Linked DNA regions of Armatimonas rosea. The protein of the gene in region 1 binds, or shares a complex with, the protein of each later gene. Links are inferred from orthologs where the notes say so. Each region holds a gene or a part of one and is shown on either strand. Other genes may lie near its edges. The genes, in order: tig and rpsG.

Region 1 (3,176 bases):
GACGCCCCCGTGCACCCCTAGAATCAGCTTCCGAACTTGCTCTCGGCTCTTACCACACAACACACAGCGGTTGTCGTGGCGATCATACCCTCCAATACGCGGCATCCGCGCCCCCTTCACCCAACCACAGGCAAGTGCTCAGGGCTTTTTAAGCAGAGAAACCCTTGTGCCTGGATCAGCGTTTGTCACGGACGAGAACTTCATCAATCAGCCCATACGCCACGGATTCCTCTGCAGAGAGGAAGTAGTCGCGCTGGATATCGTGCTTGATGCGATCCAGGTCCTGTCCTGTATGCTTCTGCAAGATTCGCGCCAGCTGATCATTTGTTTTTAAGATTTCGCGTGCCTGGACATCGATATCGCCCGCGGTCCCACGGAAGCCCGCGCTGACCTGGTGGATCATCACGCGTGCATTGGGAAGAGCGAAGCGCTTGCCCTTGGCACCACCGGCCAGGAGGACCGCTCCCATCGACGCCGCCATGCCCATACAGATAGTGGCGACATCACAGCGCAGGAGCTGCATCGTGTCGTAGATCGCCAGGCCTGCGGTCACGGAGCCGCCAGGGGAGTTGACATAGAACTCGATATCGCGGTCCGGGTCCTGCTTCTCCAGGAAGAGCAGTGCTCCAACCACGATACTGGCCTGCTGATCGTCGACTTCCTCTCCCAGGATAATGATGCGATCTTTCAGCAGTCGGGAGAAGAGGTCCTGCTCGCGGCTACCGCGAGCGTCTTGCTCAATTACACCAGGAATCGTCAGTGGCATAGGTTTTATACTCAAAGTGGCCCTGCAGGGCAGGGCCACTTATTCTATTATGACTCGGCGGGGGTCTCCGCCTCAGTCTTTTTTGTGCGACGCTTCGGCTTGGCCTCTTCGGCAGGAGCCTCCGCGGCAGCGGGTGCGGCCTCGACAGCAGGCTCTTCGACCTTTTTCTTGGTCGCGACCTTCTTCTTGGGCTTCTCCTCAGCGGGGGCAGCCTCGACAGCAGGGGCCTCGCCTCCGGCCTTGGCGGCTTCCTCAGCCTCAAGCTCCGCCGTGGTGAGGGTGCGCTCGGTGATCTTGCTCACTCCCTTGAGGTAGGTGAGGATCTTCTCGGTAAGCGCCTGGTCGCGGTAGCGATCCAGCCCGTTCTGAGACTCGACATAGGCACGCACCGCGGCGACACTCACGCCCGCCTGCTCCGCGCTCTCGGCGAGCTTCGCATCCACATCGGCGTCCTCGACCGTGATCTCTTCGGTGCGAGCCACCTCAGAGAGCACAAGCGAGTTCTTGATGCGCTGGGTCGCTCCCACAGACATCTCGGCCTGGAGCTGCTCGACGGTCTTACCCACCGATGCCAGGTACTGCTCCGCGGTGACCTTGTTCTGCTCCAGGGTCTGCGAGAGCTGCTGGAGCTCGGCATTGACCTCGGCGCGCAGGAGCACCTCGGGGAAGTGGATCTGGCTGGTCTCGACAATCTTGCTGACCAGGTTGAACTCCACCTCGTTCTCGCTGGCCTCGACCGCGTCCTTTTCCAGACGGGTACGGATATCGGCCGTGAGCGCCTCGACACTCTCCACACGGGGGTTGACCCGCTTGGCGAGCTCGTCGGTTAGCTCAGGGAGGACACGGGAGCGGATCTCCTTGAGGGTGACGGTAAAGACGCCGCGCTTGCCGCGGAGCCCCTCGTTCTCAAAGGTCTCGGGGTAGGTCGCCTCGATGGTCTTGGTCTCGCCCTTGGTCAGGCCCACAAGCCCCGCGTCCAGATCGGGGATGTTCTTCCCAATCTCGATCATGGTCGCCTTCGGCTCGGCGAGCTCGGGCAGGTCCTGGCCCTCGACAATGGCGGTGAGATCCACCATCAGGAAGTCGCCGGCCTCGGTGACACGATCCTCAACCTCGGGGTACTCCGCGAAGCGCCCACGGACATTCTCCAGCTCTTTCTCGACATCCGAGTCCGTGATGGTGATGTTGCGGCGCTCTAGAGCGAGCCCCTTGTAGAGCCCCAGGGTAACCTGAGGGCGAAGCGGAACCAGTGCCTTGAAGACAAAGGCCTCGCCATCCTCCATGGAGACAAACTCCATGTCCGGCTCGGCAAACGCCTCCACACTGGCCTCAGTGAGCGCCTCACGGTAGGCATCGGGGACAAGCGACTCCGCCGCGCGCTGTTTCACGCGACCGTCATCGACATAGTTCTTCGCAATATGGGGCGGAACCTTCCCACGGCGGAAGCCGGGGAGCTGCAGGCTACTAATGGCCTGCTGGAAAGCCTTCTTGCGCGCGGCTTCAACTTTCTCTGGCTCAACAGAGATGGTCAGCGCGATCTTGCAGGGGTCAAGCTGCTCAGTCGTCACCTGCATCGGTGGAATTTTCACTCCTAAAAAATGTAGATTTGGTTTAGCCAACAAAAAAGGTACCGGAGATGCTACTGCTCCAGTACCCTGCCTCGGTCTTTTGGATTAGATCGAAGAGCGGGAGAAGGGGTTCGAACCCTCGACTTTCACCTTGGCAAGGTGACACTCTACCACTGAGTTACTCCCGCACACTCTACACTCCGCTCGGCGATGGGCGAGAGGGGATTTGAACCCCTACGCCTTGCGGCACTGGTTCCTAAGACCAGCGTGTCTGCCATTTCACCACTCGCCCTTACACTAGGAAACGGGCCGACACGGGATATTCTAGCCTAAGGTCGCCCTCTTGTCAAGAGTTATTTCCCAGGATGCGCACGCAAAAATATAATCGCCGTGGGATCGTCGGGAAAGTGCCGCAGGCACTCGGTCGCAATCGTCCGCCCCGCCCCGTAGAGTACCTCGGCTTTGGCGGTATCGCCGGCTTTCTTCTGGGCATCGCCAAGATCGCGGTAGATCCCCACGAGCCACCGAAACGCCGCATTGGCATCCTCTTTTTCATCTTCGCTCAGGACCTGGGGGTCTTTGTGGGCGTAGAGCTCCAGAGCGCGACGGCCATAGGGCTCGGCGACCTCGGGCTTGGCAAAGTGCCGGAAGTAGATCTCACAGAGGGTTGCCTCAATCGAGATGCTATCCGGGTTGTTGCGCTCCCCCTCCAGCAGGAAGGCAAGGGCCTCGTCTTTTTTGTCGGGCAGGTGCACCATCTGAATCGCGCCATTGACATACCCCTGCACAAAGTGCGGGTTGCTCCAGGTCGCCATGCGTAGCAGAGGGAGGACCTCCTTGGG
Region 2 (3,012 bases), on another replicon or contig:
GGCGATATCGCCCGAGTACACCACATCGATCTCCTCACGCTTGTTGGCGTGCATCTGAAGGATGCGGCTGACGCGCTCTTTCTTGCCCTTGGTCGCGTTGTAGATGTAGCTACCCTTGGTGAGGGTGCCCGAGTACACACGGAAGAAGGTCAGGTTCCCGACGTGCGGGTCGTTCATGAGCTTGAAGGCCAGCGCGGAGAAGGGCTCATTGTCGCCCGGCTTGCGCTCGTCCTCGGCCAGAGTGTCCGGATTGATCCCCGGAACGGCCTCGACATCCACCGGAGACGGCAGGTAGTAGATGACCGCATCGAGCATGGACTGGACGCCCTTGTTCTTGAACGCGGAGCCACAGATCATCGGGGTGATCTCCATGGACAGTGTCCCCTTGCGGATCGCTGCACGGATCTCGTCGATGGTGAGCTCCTCGCCCTCCAGGTACTTCTCCATCAGGGCCTCGTCGATGGTCGCGGCCTCTTCCACCAGAAGAGCGCGGTACTCATCGACCTGGTCGCGCATGTCGGCCGGGATCGGCACTTCCAGCGGCTTCTTGCCGAAGTCGTCGGAGTAGTTGTAGGCCTTCATGGTGATCAGATCGACAATGCCCTTGAAGTCCGCCTCAGCGCCGATGGGGAGCTGAAGGGGCACGGGCTTGGCACCGAGGCGATCCTTGACCTGCTTGACAACCGTGAGGAAGTCAGCACCGGCGCGGTCCATCTTGTTGACGAAGGCAACGCGAGGCACCTTGTACTTGTTGGCCTGGCGCCAGACGGTCTCGGACTGGGGCTGCACACCACCCACGGCGCAGAACACCGCGACCGCGCCATCTAGGACGCGCATCGAGCGCTCAACCTCGACCGTGAAGTCGACGTGGCCAGGGGTGTCGATGATGTTGATACGGTGCGTGTTCTTACGCGCCCCATCATCGAACTTCTTCTTGTCCTCGGCTTCGTCGTAGCCATCCAGACCCCAGAAACAAGTGGTCGCCGCGGAGGTAATCGTGATACCGCGCTCGCGCTCTTGCTCCATCCAGTCCATGGTAGCGGTGCCGTCGTGCACTTCACCGATCTTGTAGTTGACGCCGGTGTAGAGCAGGACGCGCTCTGTGGTCGTGGTCTTGCCCGCATCGATGTGTGCTGCAATACCGATATTTCGCGTGTTTTCGAGAGAGTATTCTCTGGCCATTTTTCCTGTTTCCTTCCGACGAACTGCCCTACTTGACTACAGAACGCCAGACAGCGAAACGCCGCCTGGCCTTTTCGGTCCAGGCGGCGAGGGCTTTGTTAAGCCACCTAGAACCGATAGTGGGAGAATGCCTTGTTGGCCTCAGCCATCTTAAAGCCTTCTTCACGCCGACGAACCGCGCCGCCCTGCTTGTTGGCAGCGTCGAGGATCTCGGCAGAGAGCTTGTCCACCATGCTGCGGCCATTGCGGCGGCGAGCAAAGGTGATCATCCAGCGAATGCCAACCGCCTCTTTACGGGGCGACTTGACCTCGACAGGAACCTGGTAGGTCGCGCCACCGACGCGGCGGGGCTTGACCTCGACCACGGGCATGACATTGCGAAGGGCCTCATTGAAGACCTCGATACCAGGACGACCGGCGCGGGCCTCAACCTTCTCCAGGGCCGAGTAGAAGATCTTCTCAGCGACCGACTTCTTGCCATCCAGCATGAGTCGGTTGATGAAGCGGGAGACCATGATCTGATTGTAGATAGGATCCGGCGCGATAACGCGGCGGGGTGCAGGACCTTTGCGTGGCATAGATTATTTCTTTCCTTTCGCGGGTGCTGCAGCCTGACCGGGCTTGGGACGCTTGGTGCCGTACTTGCTGCGGCTGGACTTGCGGTCCTTGGTGCCCTGGGTATCCAGGGTGCCACGCAGGATGTGGTAGCGCACACCCGGCAGGTCCTTGACACGACCGCCACGGATCATGACGACGGAGTGCTCCTGCAGGTTGTGGCCGATTCCCGGCACGTAGGCGGTAACTTCGATTCCATTGGTAAGGCGCACACGGGCGATCTTACGCAGCGCCGAGTTAGGCTTCTTGGGGGTCTGGGTACGGACCACGACACAGACGCCGCGCTTCTGGGGGTTTCCCTGCATCGCGGGCGACTTGCTCTTTTTCACAACAGGCTTGCGCCCCTTGCGGACTAGCTGACTAATTGTTGGCATAAACGGCCTTTAAGCTCCTGAGTTCAATTCACTGCCGCTGGGAAGCGGACAGAGGAATGCTTTCTGCGGGGCAAACAAAAACCCCGCGAATTCGACGCAATCGTCACACGCAGGGCAGGGGAAGGGGTTCGATGAAAAGCGAGTTATTGCTTCGTCTTGCCGACTCCAACCTCCTCCGCGCTTGCGGTGCAAATCTTGTCGTGCCTGGCGACGGCCTCACCTGCGCCAGACAACCTGAACAGCATACCGCGATTTTAAGAGGCTGTCAACCACTGTGTGGGCGATGAATTGCCCGGCACACGGGAGAGAGCGTCCCGAGGACGCGCCTAAGCGAAGCGCTCCCTGCGTCCACGGGACGCTCCCAAAAACGTGAGGCGGGGGATTTCAACCCCCGACAGTGAAGCCCACGGCCTGCTGGCCTGCCGCGCTGGTCCAGTAGGCTTCGTGGATGGTCTCGGCGGCGAGCCTGAAGATCGGGGTTGACTCTAGCTCGGGGGAGAGCGTGAGATTGCCCGCGGCGAGGGTGTCTAGAAACGCGGCGTACTCAGCGGCGCGGGGGGCGAGTTCGTGGGTGAGCAGGTCTTCCACAAAGGCCACCGCTCCAGCATCGGTGCCACCCGGCGCGTCGTCCGGGGGGATCACGAGGTCGGCGAAGGCGGCAAGGGTCGTGCGCTGGGTCTCGGTGAGCATGCCCTACGTTTCGCTTACTCGTCGGTCTCTTCCTGCATGCCGAGCCAGCGTCCCAGGAAAAAATATCCCGTGGCAACCACCAGAAGAAACGCCGCGAGCAGGAGGTTCAGGCTGCGGACCTCTGGGAGTCGGGCCTGCCAGAGCCCTAGCC

Evidence for each region.
Region 2: the proteins of tig (region 1) and rpsG are in contact, whole or in part, in a crystal structure (PDB 3GTY), measured with the Thermotoga maritima proteins. The link is inferred for Armatimonas rosea from one-to-one orthologs. Residues at the interface, in WP_004081061.1 of Thermotoga maritima: Glu122, Val124, Val129, Leu130, Tyr133, Glu188, Gly259, Ile262, Tyr263, Glu266, Ser270, Glu273, Gln274, Glu277, Arg308, Gln311, Ile312, Ser315, Tyr316, Glu325, Arg329, Arg336, Leu363, Phe366, Trp367, Arg373, Leu377, Arg381, Leu384, Glu387; in WP_004081843.1 of Thermotoga maritima: Lys34, Lys52, Lys55, Glu59, Arg62, Gln63, Glu66, Asn67, Lys69, Val71, Arg95, Ala109, Lys110, Lys111, Gly112, Arg113, Pro114, Glu117, Glu121, Ile124, Ala125, Tyr127, Asn128, Asn129, Thr130, Gly131, Lys135, Asp139, Arg142, Met143.

What each region holds. Positions count from the first base shown.
Region 1 is NZ_JACHGW010000001.1:1,530,277-1,533,452, reverse strand. The notes cover bases 78-2,939. They hold tig (trigger factor), read right to left. Parts: upstream 2,341-2,939; coding sequence 814-2,340; downstream 78-813. Other genes in these bases: HNQ39_RS07090 (tetratricopeptide repeat protein), read right to left, coding at 2,688-2,939; HNQ39_RS07110 (ATP-dependent Clp protease proteolytic subunit), read right to left, coding at 176-766; clpX (ATP-dependent Clp protease ATP-binding subunit ClpX), read right to left, coding at 78-105. In the rest of the region: more of clpX, read right to left, coding at 1-77; more of HNQ39_RS07090, read right to left, coding at 2,940-3,176. UniProt on the Bacillus subtilis protein: Involved in protein export. Acts as a chaperone by maintaining the newly synthesized protein in an open conformation. Functions as a peptidyl-prolyl cis-trans isomerase.
Region 2 is NZ_JACHGW010000003.1:586,030-589,041, forward strand. Bases 26-2,723 are described here. They hold rpsG (30S ribosomal protein S7), read right to left. Parts: upstream 1,761-2,723; coding sequence 1,290-1,760; downstream 26-1,289. Other genes in these bases: fusA (elongation factor G), read right to left, coding at 26-1,182; rpsL (30S ribosomal protein S12), read right to left, coding at 1,764-2,171; HNQ39_RS17695 (gluconate 2-dehydrogenase subunit 3 family protein), read right to left, coding at 2,556-2,723. In the rest of the region: more of fusA, read right to left, coding at 1-25; more of HNQ39_RS17695, read right to left, coding at 2,724-2,861; HNQ39_RS17700 (hypothetical protein), read right to left, coding at 2,876-3,012.